3 regions of the Lysinibacillus sp. UGB7 genome follow, and region 3 is predicted to be linked to each of the others. Evidence: predicted binding sites of a transcription regulator. Region 3 holds the regulator's gene; each other region holds the start of a gene.
The links. The regulator LexA, encoded in region 3, represses DNA repair genes until DNA is damaged. The targets are predictions, from matches to a motif close to CGAACATATGTTCG.
Positions count from the first base shown of each region.

Region 1 (4,197 bases), on a different contig from region 3:
ATATGCTTGTTTCCTTTTAAAAAATCCCCAATTCAACTCAGTTTTTCCTCCTTTCTATGCCAAATAGACTTCTTTTAATATACTGCCCATTAATTTAAGTGTAAACATACAATCTCTTCACTCAGAACAATTTTCTTTAAACGCCTTGTTCAACAATATGGCCCGTTTGTTGAATAAATTAATTCACATTTATAAATACATTTATTATTTTTCAAACGACTAATCAAACTTTAATACAAATAATCAAACTTTCATCGTGAAACTGCCCTTTCTAGGAACACTATTTAAATGATTAAAAAAGAATTGATTGATTAATAAAAATTAATGAAATATGGGTTGCCTTGAAGTCTGCTCGGCTAATCGTATGCAAATAGTTACACTTAACCTTTTTGCGGCTTAGTTCAATAACAGTCACGAAACGATTTAGTAATACCTTTTTTGTGTAGAAAATGTGTAGAAACTTTTCATTTTCTATCCTTTTCTAACGTATTCTCAAAAAAAGGAAAAGCGCCTCAAACCCTTGATGTTAAAGGATTTAAAGCGCTTTTCAGTTGGTTCAATCTTATTCTTTCTGAACCTTGATACGTCCCAGGAGGGATTCGAACCCCCGACCGACGGCTTAGAAGGCTGTGGTTATAGGTTTCTGCGCTTTTATGCACTTCTATAAATTCTAGATATAAAGTTTTTAAACTATTATTAATTAATAACTTAGTAGATTGTTTTTATCTATTTATCTAGTTTTATATTATTTCAGGCACCTCGTGGGCACCCTTTTGTGTTAGTTAATATGGTTGGTATTTATTTTCTATATTCAATACATGTCTTTGTAGTTCCTTAAACATCATTGATGATATTTCACCATTAAGTACACCATTCTTTATTCCTCTTTCAAAAGCTATGTAATATAACTGTACCTCCCAATCTTTTAATTGATCAGTAGCATCCCTCCACCAATTCTCTAAGTTTCCTTTTAAAGGTGGTGTAACATTATACGACTCAGAAAAGTTCAATACTGCTTCTAAACACATATCATTCATCATTTCCATTATTTCACTCCTAATTTAGGAGTAACATCCACTTCTAATTGGACCGATTAAATGGTACAATACATATTAGTTTCATGGAGTGGATGTCACTCGAATTTAGTACCGCATTTCAAGCGCCAACTTGAGATGTGGTTTTTTTATTTTTTCTTGAAAATATTAATAATTCTTTAGCACCCCATTCGCATATTAATTAAGAACAAGAGTTCTTTATATTTATTACTTTAATGGTAGCATTGGAAGCATTATTTTTAAATGGGTTTCAAGCCCAAATTGAAAATAATGTCGAGGTTATTGTATAATTCAACAAAATACGACACGCAACATTGCATTATCCGACAGAATAATACATATATCATTACAATATTAGACAAACTACAATAGTATTAAAGGATAATGTCTACAATCTTTCCTTCTGCTGTCAAAATTACTTTTTTCAGACTTATGCTACGTTTACATCTAAATAGTGCATAAAATATATAGTTACCCTCCTCGTCTATTTCGTAGGCATGCATTTTTAAATAAGTACAATTTGATTTCAGACGTCTGAAATGATACTTAGCTGTATTTTTTAATTTTATAAGTTTTAGATTATTTTCCATACGTTATTATTTGAAGATTCTTTTGAACTCATACCTAGAGGAAAATGATATTTAGAGGCAATTCACATGGCATCAATATCAACTGGCAAGCTAACTTTAAAGCCTCGGATTTAAAAGATGTAGCGACTAATTATGGTACGCATAGCGATTTTAAATAATATTGTCTTATAAAATCTTTTATATAGAAGAAAGCCACTCACTATTATTAAAATGAGTGGCTTTCTTCTATATATAACTGTTAATTACCTTTAATCATCTGCGTCAACTAATTCCGCATTTTGGATTTTATCAAATGTTATTCTTTTAATAGCCGTTTCGGTTTCTAACAGCAATTCTTTTTTGTTTGTATCTGTTGCAGTGATTAAACCTGTCTCATCATGTAGCTGGTTATTATCCCACAAAGTAAGTGTTACAAGCTTTTTCATTGCAGTAACATGTTGGATTTTTCGTTGTAATTCCTCTAGTTCCCATTCGACTAAATCACGTTTCTTTTCATGAAATTGCTCCTGTTTCCACTTTCTAATTTCAACTAAATGCTCTGGTAGCATCATAGCAGTCCATTTCATCGTACCTCGATCATGAAACATAAAACCACTCCCAATAAGAACGTCAGTTCTTTTTTTATTTATATTATAGAACTAACGTTCTTATTTTGGCAATAAAAAAAGTCCAGGTTCAAATTATTGAATACCTGGACGTCATTGTTTATGTGTGTTCATTTGTTAACCATGACATCAACGGTTTATCACATTGCTCTTAACAAACTGATGTATAGGCCTAGTCGACGTCTACATCTTTTTTTATAAATGTGAATAAGATAGTATATGGTAAGTTCTTATGTCAGTCGATAACGAACAAATGTTCTTGATTTTTATGGTAAACTTTATTATAATTATTTTATGCAACTTATACTACAATTTCATTGAAAATGCAACTGGTTTAACGTATAATATTATTTTTATTTCTTGAAAAAAAATGCATTTAATGAGATTATAAAGTTAATCAATCGAAAGGAATGGAAAAATATTATGAAATTCATCCAAGTAATATATGGTTATGCGTTGCTCTTGTCTTCTGTTTACCTTGTTACAAAGCTGATTTCATTGTTCATTCCAAATATGACTTTAATTTTCATTTTATTAATCACAATAACTGGTATTATTTTCAGGATTCATCCGCATCCTGATCGTCCTGATTATCCGTTTGCGTTTGATCTTCGAATACCCTACCTGCATCGAAATTAGAGATTTGAAGTTGGAGCCTCAACCGCTCAGCTTGATTCTCTAATTTTTTTGTTTCCCAAATTTCTTTATCTTTTTCTAATTCAAATTGAGTACGTTCGTTTTCTAGCTGTTTTGCCTTTTTTTCTTCAGCCATCACTTCAATCTCTAAGTTACCTTTTTTGTGTGATTGGAAATAAGGAAGAAATCCTTTTATTTTAATCCCAATCATATTAACCTCACCCATTATAAAACCACTCAAGACAGTGACGATAGCTACTACTGTCACGGGATTCTCCGTCACAAACTCTATTAATCCTGGACTTTGTACATTTGATTTAATAATCATCTCATCTTCAGTATTATCTGAATGTTTTTTAATTATTGAATACAAATCATACCATTCATTTGCATTCAATCCTTCTTTTTTTGAAATCTTTATTGTTCCATGACTACTCCATCTTGAATATATACTGGTGCTAATAACTGATTGATATTTTCTTTATTTTCCTCTAAATTAAAAATAGTCTGATGTGCTGATAATATCCAGTAAAGTTTTTCCGAAATTTCACGGCGAGATACCTCTTTTAACCAGTGTACTTTTCTTCTTTTGAGAAATGGATTAATTGCATAGTTAACTTCAACTTTAGAAGTTATCTCTTCTTCAGTTATCTCAAAAACATCACTTGTGATAATACCTATTAAAAAATCTTTTGAATTTTTTGAGGGAACTAGTATTAAATCATTGATTTTCATCTCTGAAATAAATTTCTGTGTTCTACTGGCAGCATGGGCAATTTGTTGAGATGACCATTTTGGTGTATACATTCTGCTGTAAAGATCTTTATAATGATCTATAGCAATACCAACAAGACTTCCATTATTATATTCCTTAATTAAATCAAAAGTAATTTCATTATCTGAAACGGCAATGAAGTTATTAAGGAAAAAATCTTCATAATATTTCCCACCGTCAGCACGAACTAACCAATAACCTGTTTTATTAGGTATTTCTAAAATACTACTACTAAAAACATCCATTAAATTTCCTCCATATGTAAAATTATCTATTCTACTAATATATCAGAAATAATGCTTTTTTTTTAATAAATGTAAACAAACCACGAAAAACATCATATTTTCTTCGTGGTCTGTTTTGTTATATAGTTCGTTTAACCACCGAAATCAGCAAACCTAATGCTTCACCGTCTGTCATTGAGCCTACCTTTTCGCTATGGTCTACCTTTAAGATACCTTGTTTATGAGCATCTTTAAGTAATGATTTTAAATCATCTTTAGCTGTTGATGTAAGTGTATTCACTTTTGGTTCCT
Region 1 is NZ_JBMGUV010000051.1:17,248-21,444, reverse strand. Features, by position in the region: gene ACOMCU_RS26450 (HEAT repeat domain-containing protein) at 1-36, opposite strand, end outside; gene ACOMCU_RS26445 (hypothetical protein) at 783-1,046, opposite strand; gene ACOMCU_RS26440 (YolD-like family protein) at 1,894-2,232, opposite strand; gene ACOMCU_RS26435 (hypothetical protein) at 2,810-3,283, opposite strand; gene ACOMCU_RS26430 (hypothetical protein) at 3,304-3,906, opposite strand; gene ACOMCU_RS26425 (N-acetylmuramoyl-L-alanine amidase family protein) at 4,025-4,197, opposite strand, start outside.
Region 1: a site for LexA is predicted at 2,497-2,510, ahead of ACOMCU_RS26440 (YolD-like family protein). Genes of this name have one in related genera too.

Region 2 (4,197 bases), on a different contig from region 3:
TGCACGTTCGAAATCAAGTGCTTTGGCTGCTTCCTTCATTTCTATTTCAAGTGTAGCAAGTAATTTCTCTTTCTCTACCTTCGTCAACTTCTTACCTTTTGTTGCCTTTGTCACATATGATACTTCTTCTTCTGCTACCTGTGTCGCACGGATTATGTCAGGAATTTTCTTGACAATCGTCTTCGGTGTAATACCATGTTCCTCGTTGTACGCCATTTGTAGTGTTCGACGACGCTTCGTTTCACCAATGGCCTTTTTCATAGAATCTGTCATGTTATCGGCGTACATAATAACATGTCCATTGGCATTACGAGCCGCACGCCCAATTGTTTGAATCAATGAGCGTTCTGAACGTAAAAATCCTTCCTTATCTGCATCTAAAATTGCCACAAGTGATACTTCAGGAATATCCAGACCTTCACGTAACAGATTAATGCCGATAAGTACATCATATGTGCCCTTCCGTAGCTCACGGATAATTTCTATACGTTCAAGCGTCTTAATCTCTGAATGTAAGTATTCCACTTTTAAGCCCATTTCCTTCAGATAAGCTGATAAATCTTCCGACATTTTTTTCGTTAATGTTGTCACAAGTACACGCTCATTACGGGTAATGCGCTCTTGAATTTCATCGATTAAATTATCAATTTGTCCTTCTATCGGACGTACCTCAATCAATGGATCTAACAGACCCGTCGGACGAATAATTTGCTCAGCCATCACTGGTGTATGTTCAATTTCATATGGACCAGGCGTTGCTGAAACAAAAATCGCTTGCTTTACTTTTGCATCAAATTCTTCAAAACGAAGTGGTCTGTTATCCAGTGCAGACGGCAAACGGAAGCCATGCTCTACAAGTACACCCTTGCGCGCTTGGTCGCCATTATACATACCTCGTACTTGTGGTAGTGTTACATGGCTTTCATCTACTACAAGTAAAAAATCCTCTGGAAAGTAGTCCATTAAAGTGTAAGGTGTTGCCCCAGCTTCACGTAATGTTAAATGACGGGAATAGTTCTCGATACCTGAGCAAAAGCCCATTTCCTTCATCATTTCTAAATCATAGCGTGTTCGCTGCTCTAAGCGTTGTGCCTCTAGTAGCTTATCCTCTGCTCGTAATAGAGTAAGTCGTTCTTCTAGTTCTTTTTCAATATTTTCAATGGCTTTAATCATTTTCTCTTCACGTGTAACGAAGTGGGACGCAGGGAAAATAGCTACATGATCACGGTCCGCTAAAATTTCACCAGTCAACGCATTGACCTCACGAATACGGTCAATCTCATCACCGAAAAATTCAACTCGTATACAATGTTCATCGCGCGATGCTGGGAAAATTTCTACAACATCACCACGGACACGGAAAGTCCCACGTGTAAAGCTCACATCATTACGCTCATACTGCACATCGACAAGTTTTCGTAGCAACTGATTGCGCTCAATTTCCATGCCGGTACGAATTGACACGACCATTTCTCGATATTCTTGAGGAGAACCTAATCCGTAAATACAGGACACGGATGCAATAATAATGACATCATCACGCTCAAAAAGTGCAGATGTCGCAGAGTGACGTAATTTATCGATTTCATCATTTATGCTGGAATCTTTCTCGATGTACGTATCTGTTTGCGGTACATAGGCCTCTGGCTGAAAGTAATCATAATAACTGACAAAATATTCAACTGCATTATTTGGGAAAAACTCTTTAAATTCACTATATAATTGACCAGCAAGCGTTTTATTATGGGCCATAATAAGCGTCGGTTTCTTCACCTGCTGAATCACATTAGAAATCGTAAACGTTTTACCTGTCCCTGTTGCACCAAGCAATGTTTGATGACGTTTACCTGCGTGTACGCCCTCCACTAATTCTACGATTGCCTGTGGCTGATCCCCACTAGGCTGATATGGCGCTTGTAAATCAAATTCTTGCACACATGTCCCCGTCCTTTCCTTCCAATTTGTACATTTATTTTAGCATAGCAGTATGAAAATATCGAACATTTAACGAACGAATGTTTGTTTTTTTATTTTAGAATTCTTCTCTTTCGTATTATCTTTCTATCATTGACGTTTTCGATGGAAATTACTCCCTGAATTCATCATGGTAGCCGTGGTGTGGGTTGGAATACCCGCGGTGATTGATGGAATACCCGCGAATGCTGCTTGTTTACCCGCGTAATGGAGGGAATATACCCGGATTCTCAAATACCCGCGGTTTGATTTCATATCCAATTAGCATACTCGCAATAAGCACTGCAAAAACCGCGAACATTATTTTATTACCCGTAATTTAAGCAAATTAGCTCCCGATAGCAAAATGACTTCAAGTTAATAATAAAAAATCCGCCCTCCAATTATTGGAGAGCGGGTTCGTATCATATTATTCACTTACTACTTGGTGCAGTGCTTCTAGTTCAGTTGCGTATAGATGAAATGCTACTTCATCTTTTTCGTCGAGTGCTCTATCTATCAGAACCATGAGCTTCTCCTCACGATGCATACGCTGGATACGATTTAAAAATAAATCTAAATAAATCTCGTTCAATAATTTCTCTGCCTCATCAACTTTTTTTGAGTGACCAACGGCTTTTAGAAAATCTGTATACGAATAATATTTATCCAACGATCTCACCTCGATCCTTTTCTAAATTATAAGAAAATTGAAACTAAAATGCAATACTTAAGAAATGAAAATCAGTTTAATTTGGTAAATCCCTAGTGATTATTAACGTATTTCTTCTAAGAAATTGCCTGTTTTATCTATGATTTTTGCTCGTTATCTATATTTCCTGAATGTTATTTTGTGTTATAAACTACAGCTAATAAATAGGAAAAGGGGGCACTACATATATGTCAAGAAACTATGTTAATGGTTATTTAATGTCATTCAATACGTATTTGTTACAGCCGATTCAACATGAGTCCAAAATTTTCACAAGAGTGATTGATAAGCATAACGAACTTATTGTCACACGCAAGCCGATGCATGTATTGCGAAAATCTTGCCTATCACTAGGTACAACCTATGAGGCAGCAAAGTATTCTGCCAAACGTTTTTTTGGCAATCAACATAAACTACCGATTGTCGTCGCCTATGATTATGGCTTTCCTTGTATTTTTCTACCAACCTATTCGCCAAATTCTATACACAATACATGGATAGGACTCCATGCTATTTCAAATATTATACCTAGTAAAATCGGTTGTATCGTCATACTGAAAAATGACATAAGCATTGAATTTCCCATTAAATATGCTTCCATTAGCAAACAATTTGTCAATGCCTCTATGCTCTATAAACATTATATGGATGAACGTAAGCAGCTTAGCCATGATGCCCCGTACCATCCACCATTTTAACAATGATAGGGCGTCAGCCACTTGAAGTGTAACAGACGTTAATGTCATCCATAACCAATCCATAAAAAATACCTCAGGAGCACAGTGCTTCTGAGGTATTTTCATTATCCAATTCTTGAACGTAAGTATGCATTAATGAATGGATCTAAATCACCATCCATCACCGCGCCTACATTACCTGTTTCTTCACTTGTACGATGATCCTTCACCATAGAATAGGGATGGAATACATATGAACGAATTTGCGAGCCCCAGCCAATTTCCTTTTGCTCACCACGAATTTCATCCAGTTGTGCTTGCTGCTTATCAATTTCTAATTGATATAGCTTTCCTTTTAACATCGTCATTGCCTTTTCACGGTTTTTAATCTGTGAACGCTCTGCCTGACATTGCACGACTGTACCAGTAGGAATATGCGTAATACGAACGGCTGAATCCGTCGTATTAATATGCTGACCACCAGCACCTGTTGCACGGTACGTATCAATTTTTAAATCCTCTGTACGAATATCAACTTCAATATTATCATCAAATTCTGGCATTACATCACATGATACGAATGATGTATGACGACGACCTGAAGAATCGAACGGTGAAATACGTACTAAACGGTGCACACCCTTTTCAGACTGTAAGTAACCATACGCATTGTGCCCCTTAATCGATAATGTCACGGATTTAATCCCTGCTTCATCACCTGGCAAATAATCGACTGTTTCGACCTTAAAGCCACGTTTTTCAGCCCAACGATTATACATACGCAGCAGCATAGAACCCCAATCCTGTGATTCCGTTCCACCAGCACCCGGATGAAGCTCTAAAATCGCATTATTT
Region 2 is NZ_JBMGUV010000027.1:8,635-12,831, forward strand. Features, by position in the region: gene uvrB (excinuclease ABC subunit UvrB) at 1-1,935, opposite strand, end outside; gene ACOMCU_RS20335 (IDEAL domain-containing protein) at 2,384-2,626, opposite strand; gene ACOMCU_RS20340 (competence protein ComK) at 2,854-3,363, shown strand; one part of gene prfB (peptide chain release factor 2) at 3,468-4,197, opposite strand, start outside.
Region 2: a site for LexA is predicted at 2,009-2,022, ahead of uvrB (excinuclease ABC subunit UvrB). Genes of this name have one in related genera too.

Region 3 (4,197 bases):
ATCCAATAATATTTGCATGATGATTTTTAACAACTAAACATTGTTTGGCTTGCTTCACTCTATTTTGAAGAAAATTTCTTCTTTTATCCCCAAACGCTGCCTCATCTAATGCTACAAGTTCATTAAAATCACTCTTATTAAAATTTTCAAAATTCATATCCTTGGTAGTTAATCTACTTTTAACTATATAATTTTCAGCAAGATATTTTTTAATATAATCTACCGTTTTAAAACCCATTTTTTCATATAAGGGTGCGCCTTCTTTCGTGGCAATGAGCATAGTAGCAAAATCTCCAGCAACACCGTCTAAACATTTTTGTGTAGCATCTTTGCCTAACCCTAATCCCCGGTGCTCTTTATGAACTATCACCATGCCAATAGAAGCTAAATATGTATCATATTTGATGATCGCTGCACTTGAAACGATTGTACCTTCTGCATCTTTGTGGCCAAATATTTTACCAGACGACAGTACCGTGCGAATTTCAAATTCATCATAATCCCACTCAACTGAGGCTGACAATTCAATTAACCCCAAAATATCATCTCGATTAAATTCTACTAGCTCTAAGTTATTTTTATTGTATGTAACCATCCTTTGCTCCCTCCTAAGTGCCCGTGAATAGTAGCATTTCTACTTATCATTGCTTGTAGATTTCAATAATGCTAAAAAGAACATTCGTTCCAATTCTAACTACACACTTTGGAATTTACAAGTAATAATACAAGAAAATTCTGTACTTTCACAACGCTTACCAATAAAATGTAAATAATGGGATGTTTTAATTATGAGTATAACAAGCATGCTCATTTTGAAATTAATTTGGGAGGTATGGTAAATGTTTATTAAATCACAAAGAATACTAATACGGGAATTTGAACCTCATGATTGGCAAGCTGTCTATGCGTACACTTCAGATATGAATGTTATGAAATATATTCCCGAAGGTGTTTTCAGTGAGGAAGATGCAAAAAACTTTGTCAGTAAGAACATGGATGATGCGAAAAATTTTCCAGTAGTTTTGATAGATGAAAACATCCTGATAGGTCATATGGTTTTTCATCCATATTTCGGTAAACATACTTATGAAATTGGTTGGGTGTTTAACCCCAAATATTACAATAAAGGCTATGCCTCTGAAGCAGCACATGCGCTATTGAACTATGGGTTTAAGGACATGCAACTACATAGAATTATAGCTACCTGCCAGCCTCAGAATATTCCATCATACAAAGTGATGGAGAAAATCGGTATGCGCAAGGAAGGTTATTTCAAACAGTGCATACCACACGGAGATGACTGGTGGGATGAATATTATTATGCAGTTTTAGCGGAAGAGTGGAAATGAAACCGAAAAAAAAGATTAGTGGTGCAAATTATTTGCCCGCTAATCTTTCTTGATGTTCTTGATATCGTCGATGCACAGTTGCTTTGCTAACATCGAAACCGAGCCCTCTCAGTGATGTGGCAATCTCCTCAAAGGTGAAGCCTCGATTACGAAGAAGCACAATTTCTTCTACAGGCAATTCTTTGCGTTCCTGACCATTTGGATTGCCGCGAGAGGATAGATTTTTTTCTGGACGATAGCCATTTTCTACTGCACGACGCATGCCTCGGCGAATCTTCGCATTATGAACTTTACGCTGGTACTCCTCTACAATCGCTAAAATTTCGAGGAGCATTGTGTCCATTTCATTCAGCTGAACGGGCCCCGCATCACGCATGGAATAAACGTCTGTTTCTGTTTTTTGCAATAAATGCAGCACCGCCATTCGAGCATTGCCACGTCCTAAGCGTGTTTCGTCTTGTACAAATAATGCTTGTATCTCTTGTTCTTTTATGAAATCTAGCATTTCAAGCAGTCCCTCTCGCTCGACATCGTAACCGCTATGTTTATCTATAAAAACATCTTTTACTTCATAGCCTTGTTGATGAGCATAGTGTACTAATTCTTCCGCTTGTCGCTCAAGAGAGGAGCTTTGCGTCTCTTTTTCTGTACTCACTCGGCAATAGACGACAGCCGATTGGTTTTTATTCATCATTTTTCATTTCTCGCAATTTCAATTGAATTTGTGTGCCTGGTGTTCTCCCCTGTTACCGGTATGACTAATGATTTTCCTGCTACGATATTGACGTTTTTTAATTCATTTTCTACTTTCACAATCTTTATCCAGTCATCTGTTCCCATTTTACCACGGTATTGTTCTGCTAACGACCATAAGCTATCGCCATGCTCTATATGAATTTCTGTGTATGTAATATCCCCAGGATCGGTTATAAAAAGGTATCCTGCAAATAGTAAACAAGCGCCGATTAGTATTGAAATATGTGTATTTTTCTTCATCCAATTCATCATCATAACCCCTTTTTAGAATGTTTGTTCGGAATGTATGTTCTGATTTTAAAACGAACAAACGTTTTTGTCAAACACTTTTCGAACCTATGTTTGCATAAGTGTTCGCATTCTGCTATACTGTCTAGTAAGAAGAACAAAAGATAAAAAGAGGTGAGCAATCATGAAAAAAGTTTCTAAAAGACAAGAAGACATATTAGCATTTATCAAAGAAGAAGTGCGCGCAAAAGGTTATCCACCATCTGTACGAGAAATTGGTGAAGCAGTTGGACTTGCTTCTAGCTCAACAGTTCATGGACATTTAGCTCGTTTAGAGCAAAAAGGCTTCATCCGTCGAGATCCAACAAAACCACGTGCTATTGAAATTTTAGAGCCCGAGGATTCCATTCAAAAGCAAAGCGTTATTCATGTTCCACTTGTAGGGAAAGTAACAGCTGGATCACCCATTACAGCAATCGAAAATATCGATGAATATTTCCCGTTACCAGATACTTATGGCACAAGCGAAGATCAGCTATTCATGTTAGAAATCATGGGTGAATCGATGATAGAAGCAGGTATTTTTGACGGAGATTTAGTGATCGTCAAACAAAAGGCTACAGCCGATAATGGTGACATTGTTGTGGCCATGACCGAAGAGGACGAAGCTACTGTTAAACGTTTCTTCAAGGAAAAAACACATTTCCGACTACAACCAGAAAATGCAACAATGGAGCCAATTATTGTTGACCAAGTGACGATTTTAGGACAAGTTGTTGGCTTATACCGCCGAGTACATTAATGCGCTCACAATATTGCTCCAGCAAAAAAGAGAAGCATGCTACTATGCTTCTCTTTTGTATTTCAAACTCGCTTTGGTGAAAGCTGTAAACAGCTTCTTCGCCGTTTCATCTCCTACGACTGCCTGTTCTTCCGGATGCCATTGCACCGCGAGACAAAATGGTGATGCTTCATGTACAACGGCTTCGACGATACCGTCACTTGATTTTGCTACTACAGTTAATTTTTCCGCTAACACATTAATCGCCTGGTGATGCATTGAATTCACTGCAATCCTGTCTTCTTCAACAATGGTTTTTAATAAACTCTCTGGAACGACATTGACATAGTGTGTGGCAACACCTCGAGCTGCTTGCTGCGAATGCTTTAACAGCTTACTACTGTGATATTCACTATCAATATCCTGATAAAGCGTGCCACCAAGAGCAATATTGAGCATTTGAATACCACGACAAATCCCAAATATCGGCATTTGTCTAATTAAAGCTGCATGAATCAAAGCGAGTTCTAGCGAATCTCTTTCTGGTTGAATTTGTCCTAGCCCTAGTGACGGCTCTTGGCCAAAGTGAAATGGATGCACGTCATATCCACCCGATAATAATAATCCATCTGTCAACGATAAAACCTGCGCCACATCCGCCTCCACCCCAAGTGGGATAATAAGTGGAATGCCACCCGCTTCGATAATACTTTTACCATACGCTACATTTAACCTTGACGATAAATCATTCTCCGCAAATGCCGTTATACCAATAATAGGTTTCACACAATCGCCTCCCTATCTAAAAGGTTTATCGTCTACCATAATCCGACATACCAATCGATCATGACGTCTCCAAAGAAATATACAAGTACCGCTGCAAGTGCTATCGACGGGCCAAACGGTATAGGTGTTTTTCTGCCCTGTTGACGCAGTCGGAGCACCACGATGCCAACTATCATTCCAATAGTCGCAGCTAAAAATAATGTCAGCAGTGTCTCCAACGTACCAAGTACAAGACCAATTAAAAAAAATAATTTAATATCGCCTCCACCCATGCCACCACGTGATAGCACCGCAATC
Region 3 is NZ_JBMGUV010000002.1:20,705-24,901, reverse strand. Features, by position in the region: gene ACOMCU_RS02425 (GNAT family N-acetyltransferase) at 1-595, opposite strand, end outside; gene ACOMCU_RS02420 (GNAT family N-acetyltransferase) at 840-1,349, shown strand; gene ACOMCU_RS02415 (YneB family resolvase-like protein) at 1,378-2,043, opposite strand; gene yneA (cell division suppressor protein YneA) at 2,040-2,354, opposite strand; gene lexA (transcriptional repressor LexA) at 2,518-3,135, shown strand; gene ACOMCU_RS02400 (gamma-glutamyl-gamma-aminobutyrate hydrolase family protein) at 3,178-3,900, opposite strand; gene ACOMCU_RS02395 (prepilin peptidase) at 3,933-4,197, opposite strand, start outside.